Regions from separate parts of the Sphingobacterium sp. WM genome, predicted to be linked through region 2. Evidence: riboswitches for the same ligand, from Rfam matches in the RefSeq annotation. Region 2 holds a riboswitch; each other region holds the start of a gene.
The links. A riboswitch is a leader RNA that binds a small molecule or an ion and turns the genes downstream of it on or off. The one in region 2 is predicted to bind S-adenosylmethionine.

Region 1 (8,297 bases), 1.4 Mb from region 2:
CTACAAACCATTAAACAATAAAGTTTTCAATACGATTCATAATCAGATACGTTCGCGATTTGGAGCCGAAATGGTGCCGATGAAACAGATTTTGAGACATATTATTAAGTTGAAAAATGTCCCGCATATTAGTATGTTTGTAGCAGACCAGACACCTACCTATCAGGATTCTGATTATTTCATGGAATTTTTGAACCAGGATACATTGGTTTACACTGGGGCAGAGCGAATTTCACGATTAACAAAATTTCCGGTGGTATTCTGTGAAGTTAGGCGAAAGAAAAAACGAGGGTATTATTCATGTAAGTTTACAACCTTGGTTGAAAATCCAGATGCATATCCGGAGCATGAGATTACCCATATTCACAATCGCTTTACGGAGGAAATCATCAAATCGGAGCCTGAATATTGGCTATGGTCCCATCGCAGATGGAAGCGTAAAAGAAGAAATTAAATGTCAAATTACCCGAAAGTTGCCGTTGTCATATTAAATTGGAACGGGAAGTATTTCTTGGAGAAATTCCTTCCTTCGGTATTTAATAGCACATACCCAAATATTGAATTTATCATTGGTGACAATGGTTCAACCGATGATTCTATAGCCTATGTGGAAGAGAACTTCCCGATGTTCAAGATTATCCGTAATCCGGAGAACCTAGGATTTGCGGGTGGCTATAATGAAATCCTAAAACAAGTTGAGGCGGATTATTTCATTTTACTGAACTCGGATGTTGAGGTTTCAGAAAATTGGGTTGAACCCGTGATTAAATACATGGAGCAGGATCCGTTAATGGTTGCTTGCCAGCCAAAGATCCAATCTTACCATAGCAAAGGTGAGTTTGAACATGCCGGAGCAGCAGGAGGATACCTGGATTATTTTGGTTTTCCTTTTTGTCGAGGTCGCATCCTGGACAAGGTGGAACAGGACAAGGGCCAATATAATGATGCAAGGGAGGTCTTTTGGGCAACGGGTGCAGCCTTGTTTATCAAATCCAAGGCATGGCATAAGGCCGAAGGCTTTGATGCGGATTTTTTTGCTCATTTTGAGGAAATCGACCTTTGCTGGCGATTAAAAAAGATGGGCTATAAAGTTGGTTATTGTCCGAACTCAGTGGTATACCATGTCGGGGGTGGTACATTAAAAACCAGCAACCCACAAAAGACCTATTTAAATTTCAGAAATAATTTAGTCATGCTCCAAAAGAACCTATCGGTTGGAGCGGCGATATGGAAAATATCGATTCGCTTATGGTTTGATTTATTCGCTTTAATCAAGTTTCTTTTTGATGGTAAATCCGCTGATGCTTGGGCAGTCAGCAGAGGACATCAATATTTCTTCATGAATTTCTTCAAAACCGCAAAAAAGAGAAAGAAATATCAGCAGAAAGAAAACAAGAAAGGACAATATAAAAATTCCATTATTTGGGATTATTACATGAATAATATCCATAAATACTCCGAACTGAATGACAATAATTTCCATTAAGTGTTAAAGTTCTGAATTATCTTTTATAGTTTAATTTTCAAGGTTCTGCAACACTTTGCGCAATTAATTAAATAGTTGTTTTAAATTATTTTACCCTTAATATATTTTGTATTTTCGTGGTCTATGTCAATAGATATTCAAGCGAAAATAGCAGAACTTACACGCGAGCTGAATGAATATAATTATCAATATTATGTTTTGGCTCAACCCTCTATATCTGATTACGATTTTGATCATAAATTAAAGGAACTAGAAGCTTTAGAACTTCAACATCCTGAGTTTAGGGATCCTAACTCCCCTACTTTAAAAGTAGGTGGTGATATCACCCAGCGATTTCAGACGGTTCGTCATAAATGGCCAATGATGTCTTTAGGAAATACCTACAACGAACAGGAGTTAAAGGATTTTGATAATCGTGTCCGTAAAGTAGTTGGAGATCAAGTTCAATATGTTGCTGAATTGAAATTTGATGGACTATCGATTTCCATTTCTTATGAGAATGGAAAATTGGTCCAGGCAGTAACTCGCGGAGATGGAACACAAGGTGACGATGTGACCAATAATGTAAAAACCATTCGGAGTATTCCGCATCAATTAAGAAAAGGAAACTACCCTGAGAGCTTTGATATTCGAGGTGAAATCTTTATGCATAAATCTGCATTTCTAAGATTAAATAATGAGCGGGAGGAAAACGGAGAGCAAACCTATGCCAATCCGAGAAACTTCGCTTCCGGGACCATCAAGCTACAGGATTCTGCAGAAGTTGCCAAAAGACCGTTGGATTGTTTTTTATACTTTTTGTATTGTGACAATCGCAACAAGCTTTTCCATGACCATTGGCATAGTATTGAAGAGGTAAAATCCTGGGGTTTTCCAGTTTGTGAGCATAGCAAATTATGTAATTCAATCGATGAGGTTTTAGAATTTATCCATTACTGGGACGATGCCCGTCATCAATTATCATACGAGATTGATGGGATTGTGATTAAAGTCAATGATTTTGTTCAACAAGAGGAATTAGGTTTCACAGCGAAATCTCCGAGATGGGCAATCTCTTATAAATTTAAGGCAGAACGGGTTGAAACCATTTTGAATAGCATCAGCTATCAGGTAGGTCGAACCGGAGCAGTTACACCAGTTGCTAATCTTAAACCCGTTTTATTGGCAGGCACCACGGTAAAACGTGCTTCCTTACACAATGCGAACGAAATTGAGAGATTGGGACTTCATGTTCATGACACTGTTTTTGTAGAAAAAGGGGGCGAGATCATTCCAAAGATTATTGGTGCCAATGTTGAGAAACGTCCTGAAGGAGCAAAACCTTTTGAATATCCGACACACTGTCCAGAATGCGGAACAGAATTGGTTCGTGAAGAGGGAGAAGCCGTGCATTATTGTCCAAATGAAGATGGTTGTAAACCTCAAATTGTAGGAAAACTACAACACTTTATTGGTCGTAAAATGATGGACATCCAAGGATTGGGTGATGAAACGATTGAAACATTTTTCCGTTTGGGCTTGATCCGTAAAATCTCTGATATCTATACCTTAAAAGATCGGGAGTCCGAATTGGTAGGCATAGAACGATTTGGACAAAAGTCCATCGACAATATGATAAAGGGTATTGAACAATCCAAGAGCAAGCCTTTTGAAAAGGTATTATTTGGATTGGGTATTCGTCATATTGGAGAAACTGTTGCTAAGAAACTTGCACAGCATTTCAAAAATATCGATGCTATTCGATCTGCGAATGTTGATGAAATACTTTCGGTCCAAGATATTGGATTACGCATTGCCGAGAGCATCAATGCCTACTTGGTCAATCCAGAACATTGGGAAGAGATCGAGAAATTAAAGGCCATGGGCCTTCAGTTTGAGATTGAAGAGAAGGAAGTTGTTTTAGCTGGAGATAACTTATCAGGGAAGACCTTTTTAATTTCAGGCGTGTTTGCAGATTATTCAAGAGAAGAATTGACTGAATTAATCGAGGCTCATGGAGGCAAGATGATCAGCAGTATATCTTCTAAATTGAATTATTTGGTAGCCGGAGATAAAATGGGTCCTTCCAAGTTAGCGAAGGCTGAAAAATTGCAAATCCCAATGATTTCCGAGAGTGAATTATTGGCGATGATTAATAAATAGAATTAAAATAACAAAATATATAATAAACGATGAACGAGCTTCAAGGTGCGGGAGTAGCATTAATAACTCCATTTCACGCAGACGGCACAGTAGATTACGACACTTTAGGAAATTTGATTGATTTTCAAATTGAGGGTGGAATTGATTATTTAGTTTCATTGGGTACCACTGGCGAAACAGCGACCCTAACTCAAGACGAACGAAAGAAGGTGTGGCAATTTACTTCCAAACACGTGAATAAACGCATTCCTCTGGTAGCTGGTATTGGTGGGAACAACACCTATGAAATCGTGGAGCAGATCAAGAATTTTGAAACATTGGATTATGTTGCGATTCTTTCTGTATCTCCATATTACAATAAACCAACACAAGAAGGTATTTACCAACATTATAAAGCCATTGCCGAAGCTTCAAAACTTCCTATTATTCTGTACAATGTACCGGGAAGAACAGGAAGCAATATGACGGCAGCCACAACGGTTCGTTTAGCGAATGATTTTAAGAATATCATCGCGACCAAGGAAGCTTCAGGAAATTTTGCGCAGTTCAGTGAAATTCTTCGGGATATGCCTAAAGGTTTCCTATTAATTTCTGGGGATGATCCAGTTACTTTGCCAATGATGGCCATGGGTGCTGCAGGAATTATTTCGGTGGTAGGAAACGCCTACCCGACCAAGGTTTCAGCATTAGCTCATCTATGCCGCGAGGGCAATTTTGAAGAAGCTAGGGCCATTCATTTGGAATTATTAAGAATCATTGACCTGTGTTTTGTGGAAGGCAATCCTGCTGGTGTAAAATATATTCTTGAGAAAAAAGGAATCGGACAAGATCATGTACGCTTGCCTTTGGTACCTGTCGGTCCGAAGACAAGAGAAGCAATAGATGCAGAGATGCAGCTACTAGCATAAAAAAATAACAGGTTGGCAATGAAAATTGACCAACCTTTTTTATTTTTAGGTATTCTTTTTGTTACCAAAATAAAAACTGAATTAAGAAAAATGGAAACAACAAACCAACAACCTAGTAATCGAGGCTCAAAATTCAAGAAATTCATAAGCTGGTTACTTTTAGTCCTATTTTTAGGCTTTGCCGGATTCGTTTACTTTAAATATTACTTTGTATTTGGTGAAGGTGTTAAATCTGGAGTTCTTAATTACGCAGTGAAAAAAGGAAATCTATTTAAGACCTACGAGGGAAAACTTATCCAAGAGGGAATTCGTTCGCAAAAAACTGGTACAGGATTATCGAGCAATGAATTTGAATTCTCCATTGAAAGTGATTCTGTATTTCATGAGTTAGAATTAAATAGCGGAAAGGCATTTGATTTACACTACAAGGAGTATCACGGGGTTCTTCCATGGCGAGGAAATACGCGATATGTAGTGGACAAGATCATCCAAATGCGTGATGCTAAACCAAATAGCTTTTAAAAGCATTTAATGCCAAGACCAGGCATTGGAGCTTCAATTAATGAGATGGAATATTTCAATCATTAATTGAAGCTCTTTTTATTTGGCATTCCACACTAAAATTAACCCTTACTTATTTCCTTGAAGAACATGCTTTTAGCAGGTTTTCAACAATCTTTTTTGAAAAAGATTGCAAAATTAAATTTCGTGAACTATATTTGCGGAGTACTTCGATAGTGGTACGCTAATCATTACCTCTCTAAAAAGATGGTCTTGATTTATAAAGAAGTGGCGAGAGACTGGCTCAATGACCCACTGGCAACCTTCAATAAGAATTGAAAAGGTGCCAATTCCTGTCCGAGGCAATAAAGCCCAGGAGCATATAAATGAAATAGACTATGACTTCAAAATTTTCAAAATCGGAATTATTGTATCTTGTTGGAAAACCAGCAAAGAATCAACTTATTCAATTTATTTCTTCTTGTATTGCGGGTGCTGCACGAATGCGATAGCCGTCTGTAGATTTCTACACGATAGGTATTTATCGTGCGGGGAATCATGTAGTCGGCCAAATCATCAAGCAATCAAGGGATAAAAAAAATCATTCAATTTACTAACATCTATAATCAACATAAAAATGTCGGAAAACAAAAATCTTAAATTTGAAACATTGCAAGTACATGCAGGACAAGAAGTAGACCCTACAACTGGTTCAAGAGCATTACCTATATACCAAACCTCATCATACGTTTTTGAAAATGCAGAACATGGTGCAAACCTATTCGCATTAAAGCAATTCGGAAACATCTATACCCGGATCATGAATCCTACGACGGATGTTTTTGAAAAACGCATTGCAGCCTTAGAAGGCGGTGTTGCAGCACTAGCTGTTGCATCAGGCCAGGCAGCTCAATTTATTGCATTGACAAATATCCTTGAAGCAGGTGAAAACTTTGTTTCAGGAGCTAACTTATATGGTGGTACTTATAACCAATTCAAAGTATCATTCAAAAGATTAGGTATCGAAGCTCGATTTGCTGAAGAATCAGATGCTGATAAAATCGAAGCCTTGATCGACGATAAGACCAAAGCGATCTACGTAGAAACCATTGGTAACCCAAGCTATAATATTCCTGACTTTGAGCGCATTGCTTCCGTTGCGAAGAAACATGACTTACCATTGATCGTGGATAATACATTTGGTGCAGGAGGTTATTTGTTCAAACCTTTGGAACATGGTGCAAACGTTGTAGTAGAATCAGCAACCAAATGGATTGGTGGACATGGTACAAGTATCGGTGGTGTTATTATCGATGGTGGTAACTACAACTGGGGTAATGGTAAATTCAAGCAATTTTCAGAACCATCAGAAGGTTATCATGGTTTAGTATTTTCAGATGTATTTGGCGAAGATGGTCCATTTGGAAACATCCAATTTGCTATCCGTGCGAGAGTTGAAGGATTGAGAGATTTCGGCCCTGCCCTATCTCCATTTAATTCATTTTTATTGGTTCAAGGTTTAGAGACTTTATCATTAAGAGTTCAACGTCATGTGGACAATACTTTAGAAATCGCACAATGGTTAGATGCGCATCCACAAGTGGAGCATGTAAGCTATCCAGGTTTGAAAAACCATCCATATCATCAAAATGCTCAGAAATATTTGAAAAATGGATATGGGGCGGTTCTTTCATTTACAGTAAAAGGTGGAGTTGATAAAGCTAATGAGTTTATTGATTCGTTGGAATTGATTAGCCATCTGGCGAATGTTGGGGATGCGAAGACATTGATCATTCACCCAGCAGCAACCACCCACCAACAATTAAGTGCTGAGGCACAGAAAAAAGCAGGTGTAGAACCAGGTCAATTGAGATTGTCAGTTGGTATTGAACATATTGATGACATTAAAGCTGATCTAGCACAAGCATTTGACAAAATTAAATAAGGGGGGCCTTATTTAATTTTTATGGAGGAAGATAATTTAATAGAATGAGTGTAAAGACTTTCGGATATAGCCAAGACTTCGAATTAGAAAGCGGGAAAAAACTGGCAAATCTACAGATAGCTTACCATAGTTATGGAGAGCTAAACGAAGATAAATCCAATGTGATATGGGTTTGTCATGCTTTGACTGCTAATTCAGATGTATTTGACTGGTGGCCAGGATTATTTGGCGAGCATGAGTTATTCAATGATAAAGATTATTTTATTATTTGTGCCAATGTATTGGGTTCACATTATGGAACGACGAATCCCTTATCCATTGACCCCAATACAAACCTGCCCTATTATTCAGACTTTCCACAGTTCACCATTCGTGATATCGTAAAAGCCCATCAATTGCTGGCAGACCATTTAGGGATAAATGAAATAAACACTTTGATCGGTGGATCCTTAGGTGGGCAGCAGGCATTGGAATGGACGGTTGCAAAAACTATTAAAATCCATAACCTGATAGCCATCGGAACCAATGCGTTCTTTTCTCCATGGGGCATTGCATTTAATGAGAGTCAACGACTGGCAATTGAGGCAGATTCAACCTTTACTGAAAAAAGAGACGATGCTGGTATGAAAGGCTTAAAAGCCGCACGCAGCATGGCCTTATTATCTTATCGAACATACAATGCCTATGGCACCACGCAGGTAGAGTCTGACCATGATAAGACGGATGCCTATAAAGCATCTTCCTATCAATCCTACCAAGGCGATAAATTGGTGAGAAGATTCAATGCATTCTCCTACTGGTATCTGACCAAAGCCATGGACAGTCATCATTTGGGAAGAAGTAGAGGCCAGGTAGAACAAGTTTTACAATCCATCGAAGGAGTTAATGCCCTAATCATAGGAATTCCTTCGGATGTTCTCTTTCCGCCACAGGAACAAGAATTTATTGCTAAAAACATTCCACATGCAGAGTACTATGAACTACACTCCTTTTTTGGACATGATGGATTCTTGATTGAAACAAAAACCCTAACTCAAGTCATTGGAAACTTTCTTGAGAAAAATAATACAAAAGCAGAAAATCACTTAAATTTAATTAAAGAATAATGAGTAAGAAACTTACCATCGGGATGTTTGGATTTGGTGTGGTGGGACAAGGTTTATACGATATCATAAAAACAAAGAACCTAAACTTAGAGATTAAGAAATTCGTAATCAAGAATGCAGACAAGAAAAGGACATTGCCTGCAGAGTTATTCACTACAGATGCCAATGCGATTTTAAATGACCCAGAAATCAATACGGTAGTTGAATTA
Region 2 (8,297 bases):
AGCATTCAATCACCAACTTACTTATCAAATAGATCATCGCGCTGATCCTGATTGGAGCGACTATTTCAATCTAGCTTACCCATTGCCGTTTCAATTGGAGATGATTAAAAATAGGCTGGTATTAAGAAAGCTTACTGAAGCTGGTGATAATCTCGTGAAATCTCGAAAAGTTAACCATTATCTAGTTTTCAACGCTGAGAAGGATGCGGGTCATTTTATGGAATTTGCAGAAAATGAACGTTTCGTCTTGTTCATGATGGAGAAACGTGGTGATCAATGGAAATTGGGGATTTCCAGGAATGATTATGTTTCCTATGAGCAGATAGATGAATTGTGCCTGCCTCTATGGGAAAAGGCGCAAGTATATAATGGAACTTATAATGGCTGGGAATCTGAAGTTATTATATCTCAGGCTTAATTCAAGAATAAATTAATATGTTTTTTAGAGTAGATAGAGTTAAATACGCTTCCTATGTTGCAGATCATTTGCAAAATCCGGTCAATGCCAATAACCCTATGATTATTGTTTATTATAGGAATTACTTTGGGACAGCCCTGTTAACAGGCTATGCCAAAAATTCGGAAGCTGTTTATTATGATAATATCACTGGAAAAACCATTTCTAGAAGAAAATGGACCGATGAAATGAAGAATTATGCGAAGGAGTGCGAAAAACATGTGCCTGCAGCTCCACATCGATTCAAACCCACCATCTTTGGCTATATTTTCCTATTGGGAATGGTCGCTTTATTCGCCTATCTGACTTATGACTCCTTCCTGAAACCTAATCCAAATATCAATCCTGAAAATCCACCAATGGCTCAAAAAATAAATGCTGGAGATTTATATTTTGGACGATTTCTAGAACGTGATCCGGTTTCTAAGGTTTTCAAAGGAGCTGGATTCTCTTGGTTTAAATTTATCGATGCCGGAGAAGGAAGCATCTTAATTTCTAGAGCAAGAGAAAAAAGTAGTAGCGTCAAACCTTCAATTGAAATGAATAGCACGGATTTTGAAGAGGAAACTATTCCAATGAAAAAAATCGAACATGGAGACTATCAGATTGATCTCGTTTCCGAAGACGGTAGTTTAGAGCTTAGTTTGACAGAGAAAAAATAAAAATGGGAATTAAAGAGGGTATTACAGGGAAAAAAGTGATTAAAATATTTATTATTTGTATTGTAGTAGGATTCTTGTTGTTTGTCTTAGCAATTATACAAACCGTAAAAACAAAATCAACCAACATTAGTAAAAAAGCTCCTTACAAAGAAATAATTGGCAAAGAACTGATTACAAAAAGACCAATCCGATTATTTATGGAGAAAAATCCGGTCAAAAAGGATTACCCTTATGCCTTGTCTGATACAAATCAGGCGTATTGGAATTCCTATATGGCTAGCCTGGGAGCAGAAAACCCAGAAATAAAATTAAGTGATTCGGTCGATGCTAATTCCAAATTAGTCTTCGACAAAGCAGTAATGTACACAAATGGAGTTTCTGGATCTTCAGATCCTCGATTGTTTGGAACATTGAGTACCCCCGAAGGAAAAACTTATAAAGTTGAATTTCGATGGGGTAAATATGACTATAATTACCCTTGGAAAGTTTCTCAGAGAGGCTATCTGTTTGAATTGGCACCATGGCAAACCGCGTTAGATACCTCACATTATTATTTACCTAATGCTGAATGGTGGTAGGAATAAATATTAAAGATATAGCAGGCATAAGAGGTTTTTATACTTCTTATGCCTTTTTTTATGCTAAATATTGTTTGATTTTAGGAAAGATTAATTTAAACCAAAAGGTATAATTTTCCGGATTTTCTGCAAGGTCTCGCTCCAATTCCTCTTTAGGGATATACTTTAAATTCTTAACTTCCTCAGGATTTGGATTTGATATTTCCTGATTATATCTACCTACAAAAATATGGTCATATTCATTCTCCCATAGACCATTATCTAACTCTTCCTCATAACTCAACTGCAGGATTTCCTCAATGTCAATATGAATGGCCAACTCCTCAAAAGTTCTCCTTTTTGCAGCATCTATGGTAGACTCTTTAGGTCTTGGATGCCCACAACAGGCATTTGTCCATAGACCCGGACTATGGTATTTTGAGTCGGCTCTTTGTTGCAAAATAATGTTTCCAGACGCATCCAAAAGAAAAACCGAAAATGCTCGGTGTTTCTTATTTTGAAGATGAGCCTCTTGTTTTTCCATTTCACCAATTTCACGATCATCCTGATCAACAAGGATCACATATTCTTCGACTATCATTGCTTAGATTTAGGGTATTCTCCTAAAATAAGGAATTCATCTAACTTAACCTAAATTTCTACTTGAAGATCGGAGATGAAACTATCAACCCAAGATTCCTCTGTTGCCCAAGAGGTAACAATCCTAACTACGGCTTGGGAGTCGTCAAGCTTTTGCCAAACATAAAACTCATATTTTTCCATTAGTCTTTTAATAACTGTTAAGGGTAGGATTGGAAAAAGCTGATTGCTGACTGGTCGACTCGCAAATGAATAGCCTTGTTGTTTTAATGCTTCTGCAAGTTTGCTTGCCATAGCATTGGCATGCTTGCCAAGATCAAAGAAAAGATCATTCTCAAATAAAGCATAGAATTGAGCTCCTAAAATCCTGCCTTTCGCCATTAAAGCTCCTTTTTGCTTAATGTAATAATCAAAGCCCTCTGCTAAAACAGAATTCTTAAATACTATAGCCTCACCTAAAAGCGCTCCATTTTTTGTTCCTCCAATGTAAAACACATCCGCTAATCTGGCGATCACCTCAATACTTACATCACTGGAAGGGGAGGTGAGAGCAGTGGCCAACCTTGCTCCATCGATAAAGAATTTTAACTGATTTTCCTTACAGAAGAAAGCAATCTCCTCAATTTCTCGCTTACTATAAATACTACCAATCTCGGTACTTTGCGAAATATAAACCATTGCTGGTTTTACCATATGATTGTCCGTATGGACATCTAAAACGGATTGTATACCTGCTACTGTTATTTTCCCTTCCTTATTCGGGATACAATTGATTTTATGTCCCGTATTTTCTATGGCACCTGTTTCATGAACCTCAATATGTCCCGAGTCTACTGCTATTACAGATTCATAGGGTTTTAACAAATGGCTAATTACCAATAAATTTGCTTGGGTACCTCCAGAAACAAAAAATACCTCCGCATCATCGTTGGAAATACGTTTTTTAATAAAACGCTTCGCAGCCTTACTTAATTTATCATCGCCATAACCTGCCTCTTGGTCTAGATTGGTTTTTAAAAGTAGATTTAGAATATTGGGATGTGCTCCTTCTGAATAATCATTCTTGAAGCTAATTTTTAATTCCATAGGGTAAATATAATCGTTTTTGGAATTCGAAAATTGAAATCTTTAAGGATTGAGAGTTTAAAAGGCGGAAATTTTACGCTTTAAAGGAATGGAATATCCCTAAAAATAAAAAAGGATTGTTCGTGATGATCAATCCTTTAAGAGATATGTTTTCTGTGCTTATTTTCCAAACATGCCTGCCAGGCTATCTAAAATACTTCCTTTGGCATTATTGTCATTTTTCTGATCAAAGAATTGCCCAACTAAATCCCCTAATCCGCCTCCAATATTTGGTTGTGCATTACCGGTTGAATTTGAAGATCCAGCACCCAATACACTTCCAATCAAATCGCCGATACCACCACCGGAAGCACCTGCGTTTGAAGATCCTCCACCTAAAATACTTCCCAATAAATCGCCAATGCCGCCAGAGGAACCGCCGTCAGATTGTTTTTTCTTGCCCAAATAACCCATTACTAATGGCGCTAAAAGGGCCAATATACCACCAATTTTTCCAATGCTAATTCCCGATTTCTCAGAAAGGGATTGCTTAACCGTTTCGGTGTTCTTTCCGAAAATATGGTTCACAATTTTATCTTCGTCTTCAGTAGGTCCTTGATTGAATAATCCTGCTAGATTATCAAAAATCCCTCCTGAATGTGAGTCTAATGCGTTTTGAATGCCTTGAGCTTGTTCAGGACTTTTCTGTGCATTGTAATTTAATGCCGACATCATTAACGGAATTGCAGCCGAAACTACCCATTGCGTTTGATTCTTGTCTAGTCCTAATTTTTCAGATATCCCTTCAGTAGCTTGGGAACCAATACTTCCTGAAATTAAATCACTAATGTTCATACTGTAGATTGTTATAGTTTATAAATGTTATTTTTATAACTCAAATATATTGCCAATTTTACTAGTATGAAAAAAATATGTCTAAACATCCTTGTGGGTGTAGCCTTACTTCTAATAAGCTGTTCTAATGAGTCTAAAACCAGGGAAAACCCTGAAGGAAAGAAATATGAAAATGTAACATTATCTCCTGATCTCGCGAAGATTATATATGATATGCCAACGCATTGTATCCCAGTTGAATATCCAAATAAATTAGGCCAAGTTCTAGGTTCGGATTCTGACCTGAAATCCCCTAAAAAACTTAGACCGGTGTTCTATGGTTGTTTTGATTGGCACTCCTCCGTACATGGATACTGGTCGGTAATTAAACTTTTAAAGCAATTCCCTGAATTGGATAAGGAAGGGACTATGCGAAAGGTCTTGAATGATCATATCACAGCCGAAAATGTAGCCACTGAAATAGCTTTTTTCAATGATAAGAATAATTTAAGCTTTGAAAGAACTTATGGATGGGCTTGGTTATTTAAACTTCAGGAAGAATTGTACAACTGGGAAGATCAGGATGCTAAAAGGTGGAAAACTAACCTACAACCTTTGGTCGATTTATTGGTTTCAAAATATATTGAGTACCTACCTAAACTTGTTTACCCAATCCGAGCTGGTCAACATGATAATTCTGCCTTTAGCTTATCCTTATCCTTGGATTATGCCAATACCGTCGGGAACGAGGAATTCATAAAAGCCATCAAAGAAAATTCTACCCGTCTATTCCAAGCTGATAGAAATTGTGATTTAGCTTATGAGCCAAGTGGTTATGATTTCCTATCTCCATGTTTGGAGGAAGCATTCCTAATGAGTAAAATAATGGATAAAACTACTTATATGAACTGGTTGAAAGAGTTTATGCCCGATTTATTCAGCCAAAAGTTTGAATTGAATCCAGCAATTGTAAAAGATAGAACAGATGGAAAATTGGTTCATTTGGATGGATTGAACTATAGTCGCGCTGCATGTTTATCTGGAATCTCCAAAATGGATCCAAGCTTGGAACATCTTCAAGCAAATGCGGTAGAACATTTTAATTTTTCTATTAAAAACCTAAGCAAGGAAGATGATTATATGGGAAGTCATTGGTTGGGAACATTTGCTTTGTACGCAATTAACGTATTGAATAAATAGCTTATGAAATAGAACATTGAGATGAGAATTTTATTTTCTCATCTCAATGTTTACTATTGCTTTAACAAATAGGAATTAGTTTATTCTCAGATAATTTTACAGGAACTCTTTGAATTTGGGTAAATCCATCTTCAGTACTGATGATTGCTGAAAGGTCTATTCCGCGATTGGACAAGGTGCTCAATAGGGCAGTCCTAAAGGCAGTTTTGTTGGTTCCCCAATTGGAATTCACCAAGTCATTGTTCAAAATGACCAATTCATTGTTGGAATAATGGTGGAATTTCTCCACTAAATGTTGATGTAAGGGTTTTGTTGTGTTGGACATACAATTAATGTTTAAAGTGTTTAACCATAATTGCATTCAGAGACGTCTATTGGACCTTGCAAGATTCGTTTATTTTGGCTGCTCGCCCGTATCGATTTACCACCGCGGTGACTCCCACTCGGTTGGTATTGCTTACGCAATTCTGAATACTCTACAAACTTAGTAGATTATATTTTATTATGCAAGAAAATTTTTGAAAATTCTATAATTCTTTTCTTAGACGTGCCACAGGGATGTTCATCGCTTCCCTATATTTCGCAACCGTACGACGTGCAATCGAATAACCCTTTTCTTTCAGAATTTCAGTCAGCTTTTCGTCTGCCAAAGGCTTTCTCTTATCTTCGTTTGCAATACATTCCTCCAAAATCTTCTTGACTTCCTTGTTGGAAACCTCTTCACCTGATTCTGTTTGAATAGCTTCGGAGAAGAATGATTTTAATAAGAATGTGCCAAATTCCGTTTGCACATATTTAGAGTTTGCAACCCGCGAAACAGTTGAAATATCCATTTCGATTTTGTCGGCTATGTCCTTTAAAATCATTGGCTTCAGCATTCTGTCATCTCCGGTTAGGAAATAATCATATTGATATTCCATGATTGCGTTCATGGTTTTCAATAGGGTTTGTTGTCTTTGTTTGATAGCATCGATAAACCATTTTGCTGAATCCAGTTTTTGTTTTACAAATTGAACTGCTTCACGCATTTTTTTGTCGTTTTTCTCCGCTTTTTCATAATGCTCAAACATCTCCTGGTAGGAGCGGGATACCCTTAATTCTGGGGCGTTACGTCCATTAAGAGTGAGGTGCAGGACACCATCATTATTTGAAATATGGAAATCCGGAATAATCTGTAATTGCTTTCCAGCAACAGCACCTGAGTCTCCCGGTTTTGGGTTAAGCTTTAATATTTCATTTACGATCTCTTTTAACTCCTCGGAATTTACCCCAAGTTGCTTTTCGATTTTATCGTAATGTTTTTTGGTGAATTCATCCAGATAATTCTCAACAACTTGCATCGCCTGTTGAATGATCGGATTAGTCTGGTCTTTCTTACGTAATTGGATAGCTAAGCATTCCTGAAGGTTTCTTGCGCCAATTCCTGGAGGATCAAAGGATTGTACAATCTTCAGCATCTCCTCAACTTCATCTTCTTCGACAATGACGTTCTGTGAAAATGCAAGGTCATCGATTAAGGATAGAATAGGTCTTCTTAAGTAGCCATCATCATCTAATGAGCCAATGATTTGTTGACCAAGAACATAATCCTTGTCCGATAGCGCCAAGAGGTCTAGCTGATTCTGTAGGTTCTCAAAGAATGAATCCTGAACGGCAATAGGAATCTCCTTTTTCCCTTCGTCATCATCATGGTCATAGCCACCGCCATAGTCCTTATAATCATCTTCTTGTATGTATTCATCCACGCTAAACTCATCGTCATAGCTGTTGTCTTCCATATTGAAGTCATCATCAGGATCCTTGTCAGGATACTCCTCAACCGGTTCATTCATGTTAGTCAAACTTCCATCTTCCAAAGCAGGGTTCTCTTCAAGTTCCTCCTTGATCCGTGCATCTAATGAAACAGTAGGTACCTGAAGCAATTTGATAAATTGAATTTGTTGCGGTGAAAGTTTCTGTAATAATTTTTGTTGTAATGTTTGTTTTAACATGTCCCCGATTAATAAGTCAGGTAAAAATAGGGAATAATATTCAATTTGATAAGAATGTAAGCAACAAAAGAATTTTTAGGTACAGTTTTTGCTAATATAAATGCCGGAAAAACAGCCTACTTAAAAACCAAAAAATACATTTGTTAAATTTCGTTAATTTTCGTTCTAAGCTTCATTTTTGAGCGAATTGCTATGATTTTTTCCAAAGTTTTGTTCATATTTACCGTATGTTTAAACGTGTCCGGAACAAATTTTTGCGTATCGCACTGATTGTTATTTACTTTATTATCTTATTCACTTGTGCGGTTCAAATAAACTTCTTAGGATTGTTCGGATCATCACCTACGAAGAAGGAAATATTGTTGCCCGAATTAAACGTCTCTTCTGAATTATTTACCGCCGATTCCGTATTACTTGGTCGTTACTACAAGCAGGACCGCGACCCTGTACCTTACGATAGTATTTCCCCTAATATTGTTAATGCCCTGATTGCTACTGAGGATGTTCGTTTTAGAAAACATCATGGGGTAGATTTTATTGGTTTATTTGGTGGGGTGTTCTCCACTTTGAGTGGAAGCGACCGCGGTGCCAGTACAATTACTCAACAACTTGCCAAAAACCTGTACAAAACACGATATAAAGACGCTCAAGGTCTCCTAGGTAAAATCCCCGGGGTCGGACTACTTGTGACCAAATATAAAGAATGGATGACTGCCTTTAAGCTGGAAAGTAAATACAGTAAGGAAGAAATCCTAACCATGTACTTGAATACTGTTTCTTTTAGCAATAACGCCTACGGAATTAAATCTGCTTCTGTTCGCTATTTTGATAAATTACCAAGTGAAATCTCTGTCAATGAAGCTGCCGTATTGGTTGGTATGCTCAAAGGTACAACCCTCTATAACCCAATCCGGAATCCTAAAAATGCCCT
Region 3 (8,297 bases), 820 kb from region 2:
TTTCCAGAACGGATCCACTCGGCAATCTTTTGACAAAGTGCTTCCACCGATTCTTCCATCACCTGGTTGTTTCTCGCTCGACCATCACTAACCGGGAAGAAATTGATTTCAATATTCCCTTGTGGTAGTCCCGTTTCAAGTTTTTCTTGAGGAATTAGTTGTTTGCTGTTTTCGTAGGCTTTAATCAGTAAGTTGTTGTTGCCTGTTTCATTCCACCATATCAAACCCTCTTCATTCAAGCTTTCAGCAACCTTGTCGTTCAGTACTTGTTGAAGGAGAGAAGGGATTTTTTCAAATAAGTAATTATTGAAATTAATAATGTTGGGGAGGCTGCGGAAATTAGTGTCCAAAGTTCCGTTTTCAATAAACTCCTTGACATTCTGAGCATCAAGATGGAAATTACTAGAAACCTGCTGGTCTATTTGTTGCAATAAAATCCGCCAATCACCATTTCTCCAGCGGTAAATACTTTGTTTCACATCACCTACAACGAGGTGCTCTGATATTTTTCCAGTAGCATCCGCCAAGGCATTCAGCAGGAGCGGGCTGTAATTTTTCCATTGTATCCTGGAAGTATCTTGAAATTCATCGAATAGGAAGTAATTGTACTTATTGCCGATTTTTTCCCAGATAAAAGTGGGGTCGCTATGTTCATCGAGTCCTAATTTATTTAATAGAATTTGAGCATCAGATATCAGTTGGGCCGAGTTGTCTTTTCTCCACTGACTCAGGAGGTCACTCATTTCTTTTAATAAACGAAGGAAATATAAGTTGGTCTGTACCGATTGGTAGGCAATATAGAGTGCGAAATGCTGTTCTAATGCCAGAATAGCATCTATCGCCGGACGAATTCCCTGCATATAATCATATCGTACCTCTTTATTCCCATCGGTAAAGGCATCTTCATTATCTATTAGTTCAGCGAACTTATCGAAAATCCTGCCCTGAATGTCGGAGATTGATATTTTTCGGAGATCTACATTGATCTTACTCGCAGACACCAGTTTGTTTCTGGATTTGCCCTTCATTTCCGATTCATCGATATTCAGACTTCGATAAACTGCTTTAAAAGCTTCTAGGCCTTGATTCAATGCATCCAGAAAAGTCTTTGTTTTTTCTTCAATCTCACTATTCAACAGGTTGAAGATTTTGTGAGTATCTGCAGAAATCATATAGCTGTCAAACTCTTGGAAGTTCTCCGAAAATATGAGACTTGCCAAGCTCATCAATTGATGCCTGTAATTCCAGTTTTCATTGTTATTTATCTTTTGCTCGGCATAGTTGATAATCCATTCAAGCAAATCTGGTCGTTCATCCAACAATTGGTTTAGCATGACGGTTAAATCACGTTTTACCTTGTTGCTATTCATTTCTATTGCATAAGCTGAATCCAGATTCAGTTCGTAAGTAAAGCTGCGGATTACCTTTTGGGAGAATCCATCGATTGTGCTTACAGAGAAGTGGCTATAATCATGCAGGATTCTGCGATAAATGCGATTGGCTTTTTCTTGAATCAGTTGTGGATTCCAATTAGCGTTTTGTGCTAATAGTTGCTTCCTATATTGTTCGATTTCTTTTTTGGGATCAGCAATAGCAAGTCCATGCAATACGGTCATTATTCTACCTTTCATTTCGGCAGTAGCCTTATTGGTAAACGTAACGGCGAGAATTTCACGGTAACTACTTTCTTTAGATAGCAATAAAGTCAGATAGTGAACAGTCAGACTAAATGTTTTTCCGGATCCAGCAGAAGCCTTTACAATCTTTAAGGGAGCAATTCTTTGCATAAGATGTCAATGGTTTGAAGTATTTGAATATCGGTATTCTATTGAGATTACTAAAATATTTTAATGAATTAGTCGGTTTTGGGGTGGTTTTTAAGTTGATAGCTAGTTTGTTTTTGGAGAGAAAAAGGCTATTAATTATTCTATTGTATTAATTAATAATACTTTGTATCTTTGCGTCCCCTCCTGCATGTAGCAACGGGGGATATGTTGAATACATAAATAAAGAAAAAACATGGCAACTAAAATCAGATTGCAAAGACATGGTAAAAAAGGAAAACCTTTTTTCCACGTAGTAGTAGCAGATGCACGTGCTCCACGTGATGGTAAATTCATCGAGCGTTTAGGTTCTTACAACCCAAACACTAATCCAGCAACTATCGTTTTGGATTTTGAAAAATCATTAGACTGGATAAACAAAGGTGCTCAACCTACTGACACTGTTCGTGCTATCCTTTCTTACAAAGGTGTTTTATACAAAAAACACTTACAAGGTGGTGTGAAAAAAGGTGCTTTCGATGAGGCTAAAGCTGAAGAACTTTTCGCTACTTGGGCTGAAGGTAAAGATGCTCAAATCGAAGGTAAAAAATCAGGCTTAGCAAAATCTAAAGAAGAAACTAAGAAAGCTGCTTTAGCTGCTGAAGCTAAGAAAAAAGAAGACAGAGCTGCTGCTATCGCTGCTAAAAATGCTCCTGTTGCTGAAGAAACAGCTACAGAAGAGGCAGAAGAAGCTGCTGAAGCTACTGAAAACACTGAAGAAACTGAAGGATAATCTCTTCATAAAGTATTCAAATTGGCCGGACCATTCTATGTTCCGGCTTTTTTGTGCCTGAGGAGCAAATAATATCTATTCCCAAACCGATGAAAGGAAAAGTTTTCCGTATTTTTGACGATTAATTTTATAGTATGACAAAGGATCAATGTTTTTATATCGGTTATGTCAGTAAAACCCGAGGATTGAAGGGCGAGCTGCAATTGTTTTTTGAATTTGATAACTATATGGACCTTGATCTGGATGTAGTTTTCTTGGAAATGGACAAGAAATTGGTTCCTTTCTTTGTGGAGAAAATTAAAATGCAGAATAACAGTACTGCCTATGTCAACTTTGAGGATATTGACCATATTGACAAAGCTCAACCTTTGTTAAGAAAGCAAATCTATCTTCCTAACGATAAAATGCCAGTTCGTGACCCGGATGATTTTACCTATCATGATTTAGTGGGTTATCTGGCGATCGAAGAGGATGAAGGTGAGTTGGGGGAAATTACCCATGTTCAAGAGATGCCGCAGCAGTTTATTGCAACCGTCAATATTGATGGACAAGATGCGATGTTTCCTTTAAATGAGGATTTTATCGTTGGAATAGATCCTGAAGAAAAGATCATAGTCTTGAATTTGCCAGAAGGCTTGATTGATATGTACTTGGAGCAATAAGGATTATTATGACTAAAATATTATTGAAAAAGGATGCTGAAAAGCGTCCTTTTTCTGTTTATCATCAGGCTGTTCAAGAAAGTTTTTTGGTAAAGATTTTGAGATTAACTTGCTATTCACGATATTAGCCCTCGCTTATAGAGAAAGGCAGAGGGACTAGACCCGCTGAAGCCTTAGCAACCTGACACCAGTCAAGGTGCTACATTCTACCCCAAATGGGAAAGATAAGCCAAAGAATCAGTATTCACTGTGTTCTCTCTAAGCCTTAATATATTTTTATGAAAATCGTAGATCATATCAAAAACGCTAAAGGCAGAACCTTATATTCTTTTGAGCTGTTACCACCTGCAAAGGGACAGGGAATTCAAAGTATCTTCAAAACCATGGATGAACTAATGGAATTCAAACCGCCCTTTATTGATGTGACCTATCATCGTGAAGATTACTTGTATAAACAACATGCCAGTGGTCTATTAGAAAGGGTTGCTTACCGTAAAAGACCTGGAACCGTTGCTATTTGTGCCGCAATCATGAGTAAGTATAAAGTGGATGCTGTTCCACATTTAATCTGTGGTGGCTTTACGAAAGAAGAAACAGAAAATGCTTTAATCGACCTGAATTTCTTGGGAATTGATAATGTTTTGGTGCTTAGAGGGGATGCTAGAAAAGGGGATGCAGATTTTATTCCTACGGTTGGTGGTCATGCATATGCTACGGACTTATTGCAACAAGTTGTGGATATGAATCAAGGGAGTTACCTGCATGAGGATATTGGTTCTTCGGAAAAAACGGATTTCTGTATCGGTGTTGCTGGCTATCCTGAGAAGCATTTTGAGTCACCAAACTTTAATACCGACTTTAAATGGTTGAAAAAGAAGGTGGAAATGGGTGCAGAGTTCATTGTAACCCAGATGTTTTTTAATGTTGAGAAATATAAGGAGTTTGTGAACAAATGCCGTGAAAATGATATTCATGTTCCGATTATTCCGGGATTGAAACCACTGACCAGCAAAAAGCAGTTAATTACCTTGCCACGTATTTTCCATTTGGATATCCCAGAAGATTTAAGTGATGCGGTTGAGGCTTGTAAAACCAATGCTGATGTTCGTCAAGTTGGGGAAGAGTGGTTGGTTCAGCAATGTAAAGAATTGATTGATTTTGGTGTGCCGGTATTGCATTTTTATACCATGAGTAATCCTGGACCCACAAAAAATATCGTAGAAAAACTAGTTTAATAGACTATAAAACTTAGAAATTAAAAGACGAATGCAAAGCATTCGTCTTTTTTATTGCCCTGTGTTAAAATATGTTAACGGCAATTTTTACTGTTTCTAGTTTCTTATTTTTAAGTATCTATTTATACCTATTTCTATGAATTATAATAAAATCAACAATCTTCTAGGCTGGCTTTGTGGATTCATTGCTTTTCTCGTTTATTTTATGACGGTAGACCAAACGACAAGCTGGTGGGATACGGGTGAATTTATCGCGGCATCGGATAAGCTTGAAATTGTCCATCAGCCTGGGGCACCTTTATTTCTTTTGATTCAAAACATCTTTTCAAATTTGGCTTTTGGGAATAAGGAATTGGTTGCTTATTGGATGAATATTGGAGCGGCCATTTGTTCTGCCCTGACTATTGTCTTTCTATTTTGGACCATTACTGCTTTGGCCAGAAAATTACTGATTGGGAAGAATGAAGGAAATAAACTTCAATTTATTCAGATCTTTGCAGCAGGAATCGTAGGCTCATTGGCCTACAGTTTTACCGATTCATTTTGGTATTCAGCCGTAGAGTCCGAGGTATATGCCATGTCTTCTTTATGTACCGCGATCGTATTTTGGTTAGCGCTGAAGTGGGAGAGAAGGGCAGATGAACCGGATTCAAATAAATGGTTGTTATTGATCGCCTATGTAATGGGACTTTCAATTGGGGTTCATCTACTGAATTTATTGACCATTCCTGCATTGGCATTGTTGGTTTACTTCCGAAAATCTAAGCAGGTTACCTGGGGTGGTGCTGCCAAAACATTAGGTTGGGGAGTGTTAATTCTAGCATTTATCCTTTGGGGAGTTATCCAATATTCCGTAAAAATTGCCTCTCAATTTGACCTTTTCTTTGTCAATTCACTAGGATTGCCATTTGGTTCGGGAATAATATTCTTTGTGTTATTGTTGGTTACAGGCGCTGTTTTTGGGATTGTATACTCCATTAAAAGAAATAAACCGATTTTGAACCTCCTAATCCTTGGAACTTGTCTTGTGTTTTTTGGGTTTACCTCCTTTAGCATGTTATTAATTCGTTCACAAACGAATATTACATTGAATAATAATGATCCTGATAATGTTTTTTCTTTTTTAGGCTACCTGAGCCGGGAGCAATATCAATCAGAACCTCTTTTTAAAGGTCCGACCTTTAATTCTCAAATTACTGATGTGATTCCCTCTGTAGGATACAGAAAAGATGAAACAAAATATAGTAAGTTTGAGAATTTTAAAGGGTATGAATATAATAAGGAAGTCCTATTTCCAAGGTTGTATAGTTCCAAGCACGCATCTTTCTACAAGCAATATCTGCATTTAGCGGATGGGGAAGATCCGACTTTCCTGGATAATATGAAGTTCTTTTTCAATTATCAGGTGGGACATATGTACTCGCGATACTTCATGTGGAATTTTGTAGGAAGACAGAGAATGATGTACCTAGTCAAGGTGAATTGACCGCAGGAAATTGGATCTCGGGAATTAATTTTATGGATGAATTGCGACTTCCCGGTGTGAATTCCATTTCCGACAGCATGCGGAAAGACCCAAGTAGAAATACCTATTTCTTTTTACCCTTATTGTTGGGGATTGCAGGCCTGATCTGGCAAGCAAAACGGAATCAGCAAGATGCAACCATTGTGGGGCTTCTGTTCTTCTTTACTGGTCTTGCCATAGTTTTATATTTAAACCAGACGCCATTGCAACCAAGAGAACGAGATTACTCTTATGCGGGTTCATTCCATGTTTTTGCTATTTGGATAGGCTTGGGTGTTCTCGGTATCATTGATTTCTTGAAGAAAAGATGTAAGGCTTCAATGAAAGTAATAACCTATTCATCGGTTGCATTTTCAATGTTTGCTGGACCGGTCTTGTTGATCAAGGAAAATTGGAATGATCATGACCGTTCTGGTCGAAGAATGTCAAGGGAAGTCGCTCTGAACACCTTGAACTCATGTGAACCCAATGCTATACTTTTCACCTATGCCGATAATGATACCTTTCCTTTATGGTATTTACAAGAGGTAGAAGGAGTTCGGACTGATGTTAGAGTACTCAATTATGGCTATTTAGCCTCTGATTGGTATGTCAAACAAGCTTTGGAAGATGTCAATCAATCTAAGGCCTTGCCGATTGGATTTGATTTTGATAAGGTGAAGAAGGGAGTTCGGGATGTGATTCAAGTGGTGGATTTGGGCATTGAAGGCTATTCGGATGTTGAAGAATTATTGGCTGTTATGCTTTCGGATGATAATAAAAATAAATTGCAAACCAATTCAGGGGAGTTTATTAATGTAATGCCTAATAAAAAGTTGCAACTCAAGATCAATAAGGAGAAGGCTCTTGAAAATGCTAACATACCTGCAGAATGGCAAGAATATATTCCTGAATATATACAATGGGAATTGAAGGATAATATGGTCACGAGAGCGGATCTAAGTTTAATGTCCATTCTGGTAAATAATGAATGGAAGAGACCCGTATATTTTGTTTCCATTAGTGCGCCAATAATTTCAATGGGAATGGAAAAATATCTGGCATCAGAAGGTTTGGTCAGCAAATTAATGCCGGTCGACATGGGGCAATCATCAAATGGCTCAGGGTTAATCAATGCCGATAAGATTTATGATAATGCAATCAATAAATTCCAATGGTCGAATATAAATAGTTTAGAACATTTTGATGTAGACTCCAACCAGTATTATGAAAATTGGATTTTTCCAAATGTGTATACGGACGGAATGCAGGCCTTACTAAATCAAGGCAAGATGAAGGAGGCAAAGGCATTGGCATTGCAAGCCTATGATTTCCAACCTAAAGAAACCAAAAGCATGCGCCAAGCCTACTACAACTCTGTCCTTTTGGATACACTGGTCAAAGTAAAAGAAGTGGATAGAGCAAAATTATTGGCAGGTAAGCAATTGAAGGCGATCCAAGAAAATTTGGATTATCAATTAGCGATATATGAAAAGGTATCTTCCGGTTATGATCAGATAGCGATTCAACTCGGTTTGTTTGCTTTGGATCAATATGTACCAATCCTAAAAGAATTGGGGGATGAGAAACTCCTTGCTGAAGCCAGCAGAATGGATAAAAAGTATAAGAGCATTTGGATGAAGAGTTAATCCAAAAACATAAAAAGGTCGGAAGAGAATTCTTCCGACCTTTTTTGTAAGCGAATGCTTTATTATTTTTTAGATTCTTTAGCCCAAGAATCTTTTAATGTTACTGTTCTGTTGAATACTAACTTATCTGCTGTCGTATTTCTACTATCCAAATTAAAGTATCCTAATCGGATAAATTGATAACCTTTCCCAAGTTCTGCATTTGCTAAATCTGGTTCAACATAGGCTTTCTCAATAATCTGCAAACTGTTTGGATTAATGGAGGCTTTGAAGTCCTCAGCAGCAGCTGGATTTTCATCTTGGAATAAACGATCGTAAAGACGTACTTCAACTTCTTTGGCATGAGGTACAGAAACCCAATGGATGGTTCCTTTTACCTTCATTCCCGAGGTATCCTCACCTGATTTAGAATTAGGAACATATTCACAATGTACTTCAGTGATATTTCCATTTTCATCCTTTTTGAAATCGGTACATGTCACGATATAACCATGTTTCAAGCGAACTGAAAGCCCAGGTCCTAATCTGAAGAATTTTTTAGGAGCATCTTCCATAAAGTCATCGCGCTCAATCCATAATTCATTGGAGAATGGAATTACTCTATTGCCTTCACCTCCTTCAACCTCTGGATTATTCTCGCCAACTAATTCCTCAACCTTGCCTTCAGGATAATTTGTGATAATCAATTTGA

Region 1: it holds a riboswitch for S-adenosylmethionine, as region 2 does, so the genes downstream of both, PZ892_RS05725 (O-acetylhomoserine aminocarboxypropyltransferase/cysteine synthase) here and PZ892_RS11890 (hypothetical protein) in region 2, are expected to answer to the same signal.
Region 3: it holds a riboswitch for S-adenosylmethionine, as region 2 does, so the genes downstream of both, metF (methylenetetrahydrofolate reductase [NAD(P)H]) here and PZ892_RS11890 (hypothetical protein) in region 2, are expected to answer to the same signal.

The regions. Positions count from the first base shown of each region.
Region 1 is NZ_CP120709.1:1,344,506-1,352,802, reverse strand. Features, by position in the region: gene PZ892_RS05750 (lysophospholipid acyltransferase family protein) at 1-454, shown strand, start outside; gene PZ892_RS05745 (glycosyltransferase family 2 protein) at 455-1,486, shown strand; gene ligA (NAD-dependent DNA ligase LigA) at 1,610-3,628, shown strand; gene dapA (4-hydroxy-tetrahydrodipicolinate synthase) at 3,658-4,536, shown strand; gene PZ892_RS05730 (hypothetical protein) at 4,627-5,058, shown strand; SAM riboswitch class I at 5,313-5,426, shown strand; gene PZ892_RS05725 (O-acetylhomoserine aminocarboxypropyltransferase/cysteine synthase) at 5,675-6,982, shown strand; gene metX (homoserine O-acetyltransferase) at 7,027-8,088, shown strand; gene PZ892_RS05715 (homoserine dehydrogenase) at 8,088-8,297, shown strand, end outside.
Region 2 is NZ_CP120709.1:2,778,951-2,787,247, reverse strand. Features, by position in the region: gene PZ892_RS11925 (DUF695 domain-containing protein) at 1-418, shown strand, start outside; gene PZ892_RS11920 (hypothetical protein) at 436-1,119, shown strand; gene PZ892_RS11915 (hypothetical protein) at 1,122-1,697, shown strand; gene idi (isopentenyl-diphosphate Delta-isomerase) at 1,756-2,277, opposite strand; gene PZ892_RS11905 (low specificity L-threonine aldolase) at 2,328-3,362, opposite strand; gene PZ892_RS11900 (DUF937 domain-containing protein) at 3,522-4,196, opposite strand; gene PZ892_RS11895 (DUF2891 domain-containing protein) at 4,263-5,375, shown strand; gene PZ892_RS11890 (hypothetical protein) at 5,437-5,700, opposite strand; SAM-I-IV-variant riboswitch at 5,761-5,855, opposite strand; gene rpoN (RNA polymerase factor sigma-54) at 5,903-7,366, opposite strand; gene PZ892_RS11880 (transglycosylase domain-containing protein) at 7,594-8,297, shown strand, end outside.
Region 3 is NZ_CP120709.1:3,596,821-3,605,117, reverse strand. Features, by position in the region: gene PZ892_RS15405 (UvrD-helicase domain-containing protein) at 1-1,787, opposite strand, end outside; gene PZ892_RS15400 (30S ribosomal protein S16) at 2,020-2,556, shown strand; gene rimM (ribosome maturation factor RimM) at 2,691-3,218, shown strand; SAM riboswitch class I at 3,351-3,449, shown strand; gene metF (methylenetetrahydrofolate reductase [NAD(P)H]) at 3,497-4,453, shown strand; gene PZ892_RS15385 (DUF2723 domain-containing protein) at 4,590-5,939, shown strand; gene PZ892_RS15380 (hypothetical protein) at 5,888-7,606, shown strand; gene PZ892_RS15375 (glutamine--tRNA ligase/YqeY domain fusion protein) at 7,669-8,297, opposite strand, start outside.